Regions from separate parts of the Paenibacillus sp. OAE614 genome, predicted to be linked through region 2. Evidence: a T-box and tRNA genes for the amino acid it is inferred to sense, from the RefSeq annotation. Region 2 holds a T-box; the other holds one or more tRNA genes.
The links. A T-box is a leader RNA that pairs with one kind of tRNA and senses whether it is charged. The one in region 2 lies ahead of tyrS (tyrosine--tRNA ligase), so its partner is inferred to be a tRNA-Tyr.

Region 1 (3,381 bases), 4.4 Mb from region 2:
TTAGTGATCCGGTGGTACCGCATGGAAGGGCCATCGCTCAACGGATAAAAGCTACCCTGGGGATAACAGGCTTATCTCCCCCAAGAGTCCACATCGACGGGGAGGTTTGGCACCTCGATGTCGGCTCATCGCATCCTGGGGCTGAAGTAGGTCCCAAGGGTTGGGCTGTTCGCCCATTAAAGCGGTACGCGAGCTGGGTTCAGAACGTCGTGAGACAGTTCGGTCCCTATCTGTCGTGGGCGTAGGAAATTTGAGAGGAGCTGTCCTTAGTACGAGAGGACCGGGATGGACGTACCGCTGGTGCACCAGTTGTTCCGCCAGGAGCATGGCTGGGTAGCTACGTACGGACGGGATAAGCGCTGAAAGCATCTAAGCGTGAAGCCCCCCTCAAGATGAGATTTCCCAATTCGTAAGACCCCTTGTAGACGACGAGGTAGATAGGTTGGAGGTGGAAGTGCAGCAATGCATGGAGCTGACCAATACTAATCGGTCGAGGGCTTATCCAAAATATTAATTCGCAGATTCGTTTCGTATCTAGTTTTCAGGTGATCAAACACTTGAATTAAATATTGTTCCCTGATAGCTCAGTTGGTAGAGCACTCGACTGTTAATCGAGTTGTCACAGGTTCGAGTCCTGTTCGGGGAGCCATTATGGAGAGGTGTCCGAGTTGGCCGAAGGAGCACGATTGGAAATCGTGTAGGCGCCAAAAGCGTCTCGAGGGTTCGAATCCCTCTCTCTCCGCCATTATAGTTTGGCCCGTTGGTCAAGGGGTTAAGACACCTCCCTTTCACGGAGGTAACATGGGTTCGAATCCCATACGGGTCACTTTCTTTAATAGCATCAGGGATGAGAATCCAAAAAAGGGTTCGTCGGAGCATTACTTCGTTAGCATCTGCATCGCAGTCTCGAACGAAGTGAGAGTATCCCATACGGGTCACTTTCTTTAATAGCATCAGGGATGAGAATCCCAAAGAAAAAATACTTGCCTTTTTAGTGGTTTATCTGCTAAGATATTAAAAGTGTTTCTTATGGAGGCTTAGCTCAGCTGGGAGAGCATCTGCCTTACAAGCAGAGGGTCGGGGGTTCGATCCCCTCAGCCTCCACCATGTATACTTTAAAGAAAATAAATATTTTTTAATGACGCGGGGTGGAGCAGTCCGGTAGCTCGTCGGGCTCATAACCCGAAGGTCGCAGGTTCAAATCCTGCCCCCGCAATTTATCTCCTTACATATGGAGATACATAATTGGCCGTGGAACCGTGGTGTAGAGGCCTAACATGCCTGCCTGTCACGCAGGAGATCGCGGGTTCGAATCCCGTCGGTTCCGCCATTTATTTTCTTGAGAGTTTAGTTTGTTGCAATAATGCTCTTAATAGAAACAAAATTAGGCTCGGTAGCTCAGTCGGTAGAGCAGAGGACTGAAAATCCTCGTGTCGGCGGTTCGATTCCGTCCCGAGCCACCATGAATTTAATAACAAGCATAAAAGCCGGTGTAGCTCAATTGGTAGAGCAACTGACTTGTAATCAGTAGGTTGGGGGTTCAAGTCCTCTCGCCGGCACCATATGGAGGCTTAGCGAAGTGGCCAAACGCAGCAGACTGTAAATCTGTTCTCGTACGAGTTCGGTGGTTCGAATCCATCAGCCTCCACCAGTTTTATTATAGGGGCATAGTTTAAAGGTAGAACAGCGGTCTCCAAAACCGTTAGTGTGGGTTCAATTCCTGCTGCCCCTGCCATTCGAAATACAGCTTCATATCTTTTATTATGGCGGTCGTGGCGAAGGGGTTAACGCACCGGATTGTGGCTCCGGCATTCGTGGGTTCAAGTCCCATCGATCGCCCCATAACTTATAATGACAATCTTGTTGGGGATTAGCCAAGCGGTAAGGCAACGGACTTTGACTCCGTCATGCATAGGTTCGAATCCTATATCCCCAGCCAGTTTAAGCGGACGTGGCTCAGCGGTAGAGCATCGCCTTGCCAAGGCGAGGGTCGCGGGTTCGATTCCCGTCGTCCGCTCCATTTGATTTCGGCGCCATAGCCAAGTGGTAAGGCACAGCTCTGCAAAAGCTTTATCCCCAGTTCGAATCTGGGTGGCGCCTCCATTAACTTCATATGCGCCCTTAGCTCAGCTGGATAGAGCGTTTGACTACGAATCAAAAGGTCAGGAGTTCGAATCTCTTAGGGCGCGCCATTTTTTTTAACTGAATATGCCGGTGTGGCGGAATTGGCAGACGCGCGCGACTCAAAATCGTGAGGGAAACCGTGGGGGTTCGAGTCCCTTCACCGGCATCATAGAGAAAAAGTCTTGGATATCTTTCCAAGGCTTTTTCTTGTATAGACTAACATTGTACACCGAGCCATCGTTTGTCGTTCGTTAATCTCTCATCCCGCTATATTGCACTTCTCCTTCCAATCAGCCACCTGATGATATCCCGCAGAAAGGCAGCCATTTTAATTCATATTGCGTTTATTTGTATGACTGTATGGCATTTAATTCGTATCATGTTGTTTTATGTAGGTCCTATCCGCATCGAAGTTCTCTTTATATGACGTGTCCTCGTAAGATGGGAGTAACAGGGTGTACAACAGGCTTGAAAAAGATCCTCTGATCAATCCGTTCGTTCTACCATTACTCCCTTTGAACGTTTTCCCCATCCTTGTTTAAAGTTGATAAACCATTCCAGCTTGCTTTACCCGGGTTAAACAGGCTCTATGTTTCTTTAGCTAAGTGCTAAATCCCTTGCTCAAAGCCTCCAACGATTCCCTATCTAAGCATTGTATAAGTAAACTGCTCATTGAAGTTCCCATAGCGTGTCGATCATGCCCTATAAACGGGCTAATGGAGCTGTCAGTGGAGGATGTGGCTGCCGAATTACATGCAAAAAAAGCTTGCTTCGTCTAAGGTCCGAGCCTTCCCCCGACTTAGGTCTAGGATTAAAAACCGTCTGGGGTCCGTTTTGGAAAACCCGGATTGAACCTAAAATAGAGTCATAAGGTTGATACAAACGAAAGGCGGTGACAATGCATGAGAACAAATAAAACTTCTGGTTGGGCGATCGTATTGATCGCAATCGGAGCACTGATGCTCCTGGGAGTATTCGCTCCATTATTCGGCAGGCTGATCGGATTGATCTTCCCGATCCTGATGATCGTGCTCGGCTATTATGGAATTCGCAGAGGTAAGGTGGTCATCGGTACGATTATCCTCGCATTCGGTGTCATGGGACTTCTGGCGAAGCTGTCCTGGATCATCGGACCGCTGCTGGGAATTGCCCTGGTAGTGTTCGGGATTATGCTGCTGAAAGGTAAGAAGTCGTCGAAGTGGATGTAACGGTAACAAAGAATTACCTTCAATAAATACAATCAAACGAATAGGCGAT
Region 2 (3,381 bases):
AAATGAGCAACTACGGTATGCAGCTTCAAGAAAAACAAAAATTGCGCCACATGTACGGTTTGGGTGAAAAGCAATTCCGCACGCTGTTCGACAGAGCGCAAAAAATGCAAGGTATTGCCGGCGAAAACTTCATGTTCTTGCTGGAAAGCCGTTTGGACAACCTTGTTTACCGTCTTGGTTTCGCTAACTCCCGTGCAGGAGCGCGCCAATTGGTCGCTCACGGTCACGTGACTGTTAACGGCAAGAAAGTAAACGTTGCTTCCTACCAAGTAAGCACAGGCGACGTGATCGGTCTTCGCGAAAGAAGCCGCAGCCTCTCTTCTATTAAAGAAGCGCTGGAAAACCGTGCGCATCTGCCAGGCTACCTGGAGTACAACGATGGAGCTTTGGAAGGTAAATATATCCGTTTCCCAGAGCGCGCCGAGCTTTCCCAAGACATCGACGAAAGACAAATCGTCGAATTCTACAACCGTTAATATTTGCTGCAACCAAGCCTGGAACTTTATGTTCCGGGCTTTTTTGTTTGTTCTGGATGATAAACAGGGCTGACTGGCAGCCCTGTTTATCATGGTAGTATCCCCCGGCCTCTCCCAGCCTTCTCACGGCTTCTTAAATCTTCTATAGCAGCCGGAGCTTGGCAAATTTGCGTCTTCCCACTTGAACGATATCGCCGTCCCTGACCGCGATCTCCGCATGGGGATCCTCGATTTTCACTTCATTCAGCTTGACCGATCCTTGCTCAATGCTCCTTCTGGCCTCGCTGTTGGAAGAAGCAAATCCGATAAGGGTCAGCAGCCGGACCAGCCGGATGGCCCCTCCCTGCAGCTCGTTTGCGGGGATACCGCGCAGCTCGATATCTTCAGGAAGCGCACGCTGCTGAAAGACGGTGACGAAATGCTGCCGGGCCGCTTCGGCCGCCTCCTGCCCGTGGTACATCCGGACAAAGGCTGCCGCCAGGCTCATTTTGGCATCCCTTGGGTGGATACGGCCGCCTTCCAATCCTTCGCGCAGAATCTGAAGGTCTTCATTCGTTATATCCGTGGCCAGCTCGAAGTATTTCACCATCAGCCCATCCGGCACCGACATCGTTTTACCGAACATTTCGTTCGGTGCGTCATCGATTCCGATGTAGTTGCCAAGGCTTTTGCTCATCTTCTGCACGCCATCCAGCCCTTCCAGCAGCGGAAGCGTGATCGCCACCTGCGGTTCTGCCCCGTATTCCTTCTGCAAGGTGCGGCCCATCATGAGATTAAACGTCTGATCCGTACCACCGAGCTCGATGTCCGTCTCCAGCGCCACCGAATCCATGCCCTGCATCAGCGGGTAGAAAAACTCGTGAATGCTGATCGGGAGCCCGCCGGCATACCGTTTGGAAAAATCGTCTCGCTCCAGCATCCGGGCTACCGTCACTTTGGAACCGAGCCCGATCACGTCGGCAAAGGTCATCGGGCCGAGCCATTCGGAGTTGTAGTATACCTTCGCTTTGTCCGGGCTTAATATTTTGAACGCCTGTTCCTGGTACGTTTCCGCATTCAGCTTCACGTCCTCTTCCGTAAGCTGTCTGCGCGTTTCCGATTTCCCGGTCGGGTCGCCGATCCGGCCCGTGAAATCTCCGATGATCAGCTGCACCTCATGGCCCAGCTCCTGAAACTGCCGCAGCTTGTGCAGCACTACCGTGTGCCCCATATGAATGTCCGGAGCGGATGGATCAAGACCCAGCTTTACCTTGAGCGGCCGTCCTTGCACAACCGACCGGATCACCTTGCGTTCCAGCTCTTCGTTCGGCAGGATTTCGACCGTCCCCCTCCTGATGACAGCCAGTTGGCGTTCAACCTCTTCCTTCTGGGCCGGCATAAGTTGTTCCCAGTTCATCGTCATCAACCTCTCTCTGATCCGTTTAGAATGTACAGCAAAAAGGCTCCTTCTCGTCCCAAGGGACGAGAAGGAGCCTGCTCGCGTTACCACCCTAATTAAAGCAGCCGTTTCGGGGACGACCCCCTTCCACCCACTGCTTTCACTTCATTACGATAACGGACTGCCAGGTCCGGTGCCAGACTACTTGCGCTCCTGGTGACGCGCGTTCCTCCAGACGGCTCAAGACGGTAATTCAAAGGGAGAGGCTGCCGGTTTGCACCACCCACCGGCTCTCTGATCAGCCCAGGCTCCCTTCTACTGGAGTCTTTCTTTGCCTTTTGACGATATGTTCTTTTTGGATTAAACCTATTTATACCACACACCCGAAAAAAGTCAATGATTGCCATCCATTTGGCCACGATTCGATCTCTGCATTCAAAATACGCAATTTATGCTATAATAGTTCCGTCAAAAGGAGGATAGCCACGAATGGTTGAAGATAACAAACAAAAGCCGGAAGAGCAGACCGCTCCGAAAAAACGGTCCTACGGCCGCATCATCGGCCTTACCGCGATGTGGACGCTGGTCGTTATCGTTATGGGAGCGCTGTTCGCCGGCGGTACGGCAGCCGGGTACCTCACTTCCATCGTGAAGGATGATCCGGTCCGTTCCAGGGCATTGATTGACCAGAAGATGAGCGAGAACTCCATTACGGGATTCGCCTACTTCCGTGACGGCACCCCCATCGGACAGCTTCGGACCGATGAGGACAGACGCCCCGTGGAGTATAAGCAGATACCGCCCATCGTCATCGACGCCGTCGTATCGATTGAAGACAATAACTTTTTTACACATAAGGGTGTTGACATCAAGGGCACGCTCCGTGCCGTCAAACAGAAGCTTCTGCATGAATCCGTTCAGACCGGAGGAAGCACGCTCACCCAGCAGCTGGCCAGACGCGTATTCCTGAACCTGGACAAAACGGAAGACCGGAAGTTCAAGGAAATTTTGCTCGCGCTCCGGCTGGAGCGGTTTATGACGAAAGAAGAAATTATAACGGCATACTTAAACAAGGTTCCGTTCGGCAACGGATCCAGCGGCTACAATCTGTACGGTATTCAGGCCGCAGCCAAAGGCATTTTTAATATTAGTGATCTCAGTAAATTGAACGTCGCCGAGGCGGCTTATTTGGCCGGTCTTCCTCAGCTGCCTTCCAGATATTCGGCCTTCAATGGAAAAGGCGAGTTTAACGAAGCCAACTTTAAGCGCGCCATCGACCGGCAGCATCTGGTGCTCCGGCGGATGCTTGAAGAGAACAAAATCACGGAAGCCCAGTATAAGGAAGCGCTCGCTTTCGACATTCGCAAGCAGCTGGCTCCCCATGTGGAGAAGGCATACGCCACCTTCCCTTATCTGATGATGGAAACGGAACGCCAAGGCGCCCAAATCATCATGCAGCTGAATGAGCAGGCGGAAGGCAAGGTTCCTGGGGACGATGCGAAGCAGGACGGCGACCTGCTTGAAGAA

Region 1: it encodes a tRNA-Tyr, which carries the amino acid that the T-box ahead of tyrS (tyrosine--tRNA ligase) is inferred to sense. The anticodon was not compared.

The regions. Positions count from the first base shown of each region.
Region 1 covers NZ_JBEPOD010000001.1:135,131-138,511, forward strand. The annotation lists rRNA gene ABIE48_RS00650 (23S ribosomal RNA) at 1-506, shown strand, start outside; tRNA gene ABIE48_RS00655 (tRNA-Asn) at 574-649, shown strand; tRNA gene ABIE48_RS00660 (tRNA-Ser) at 654-745, shown strand; tRNA gene ABIE48_RS00665 (tRNA-Glu) at 755-826, shown strand; tRNA gene ABIE48_RS00670 (tRNA-Val) at 1,032-1,107, shown strand; tRNA gene ABIE48_RS00675 (tRNA-Met) at 1,143-1,216, shown strand; tRNA gene ABIE48_RS00680 (tRNA-Asp) at 1,254-1,330, shown strand; tRNA gene ABIE48_RS00685 (tRNA-Phe) at 1,388-1,463, shown strand; tRNA gene ABIE48_RS00690 (tRNA-Thr) at 1,487-1,562, shown strand; tRNA gene ABIE48_RS00695 (tRNA-Tyr) at 1,566-1,651, shown strand; tRNA gene ABIE48_RS00700 (tRNA-Trp) at 1,662-1,735, shown strand; tRNA gene ABIE48_RS00705 (tRNA-His) at 1,767-1,842, shown strand; tRNA gene ABIE48_RS00710 (tRNA-Gln) at 1,865-1,939, shown strand; tRNA gene ABIE48_RS00715 (tRNA-Gly) at 1,946-2,020, shown strand; tRNA gene ABIE48_RS00720 (tRNA-Cys) at 2,030-2,103, shown strand; tRNA gene ABIE48_RS00725 (tRNA-Arg) at 2,116-2,192, shown strand; tRNA gene ABIE48_RS00730 (tRNA-Leu) at 2,211-2,290, shown strand; gene ABIE48_RS00735 (LiaF transmembrane domain-containing protein) at 3,027-3,332, shown strand.
Region 2 covers NZ_JBEPOD010000001.1:4,548,128-4,551,508, forward strand. The annotation lists gene rpsD (30S ribosomal protein S4) at 1-476, shown strand, start outside; gene tyrS (tyrosine--tRNA ligase) at 619-1,872, opposite strand; T-box leader at 1,931-2,195, opposite strand; gene ABIE48_RS20990 (transglycosylase domain-containing protein) at 2,344-3,381, shown strand, end outside.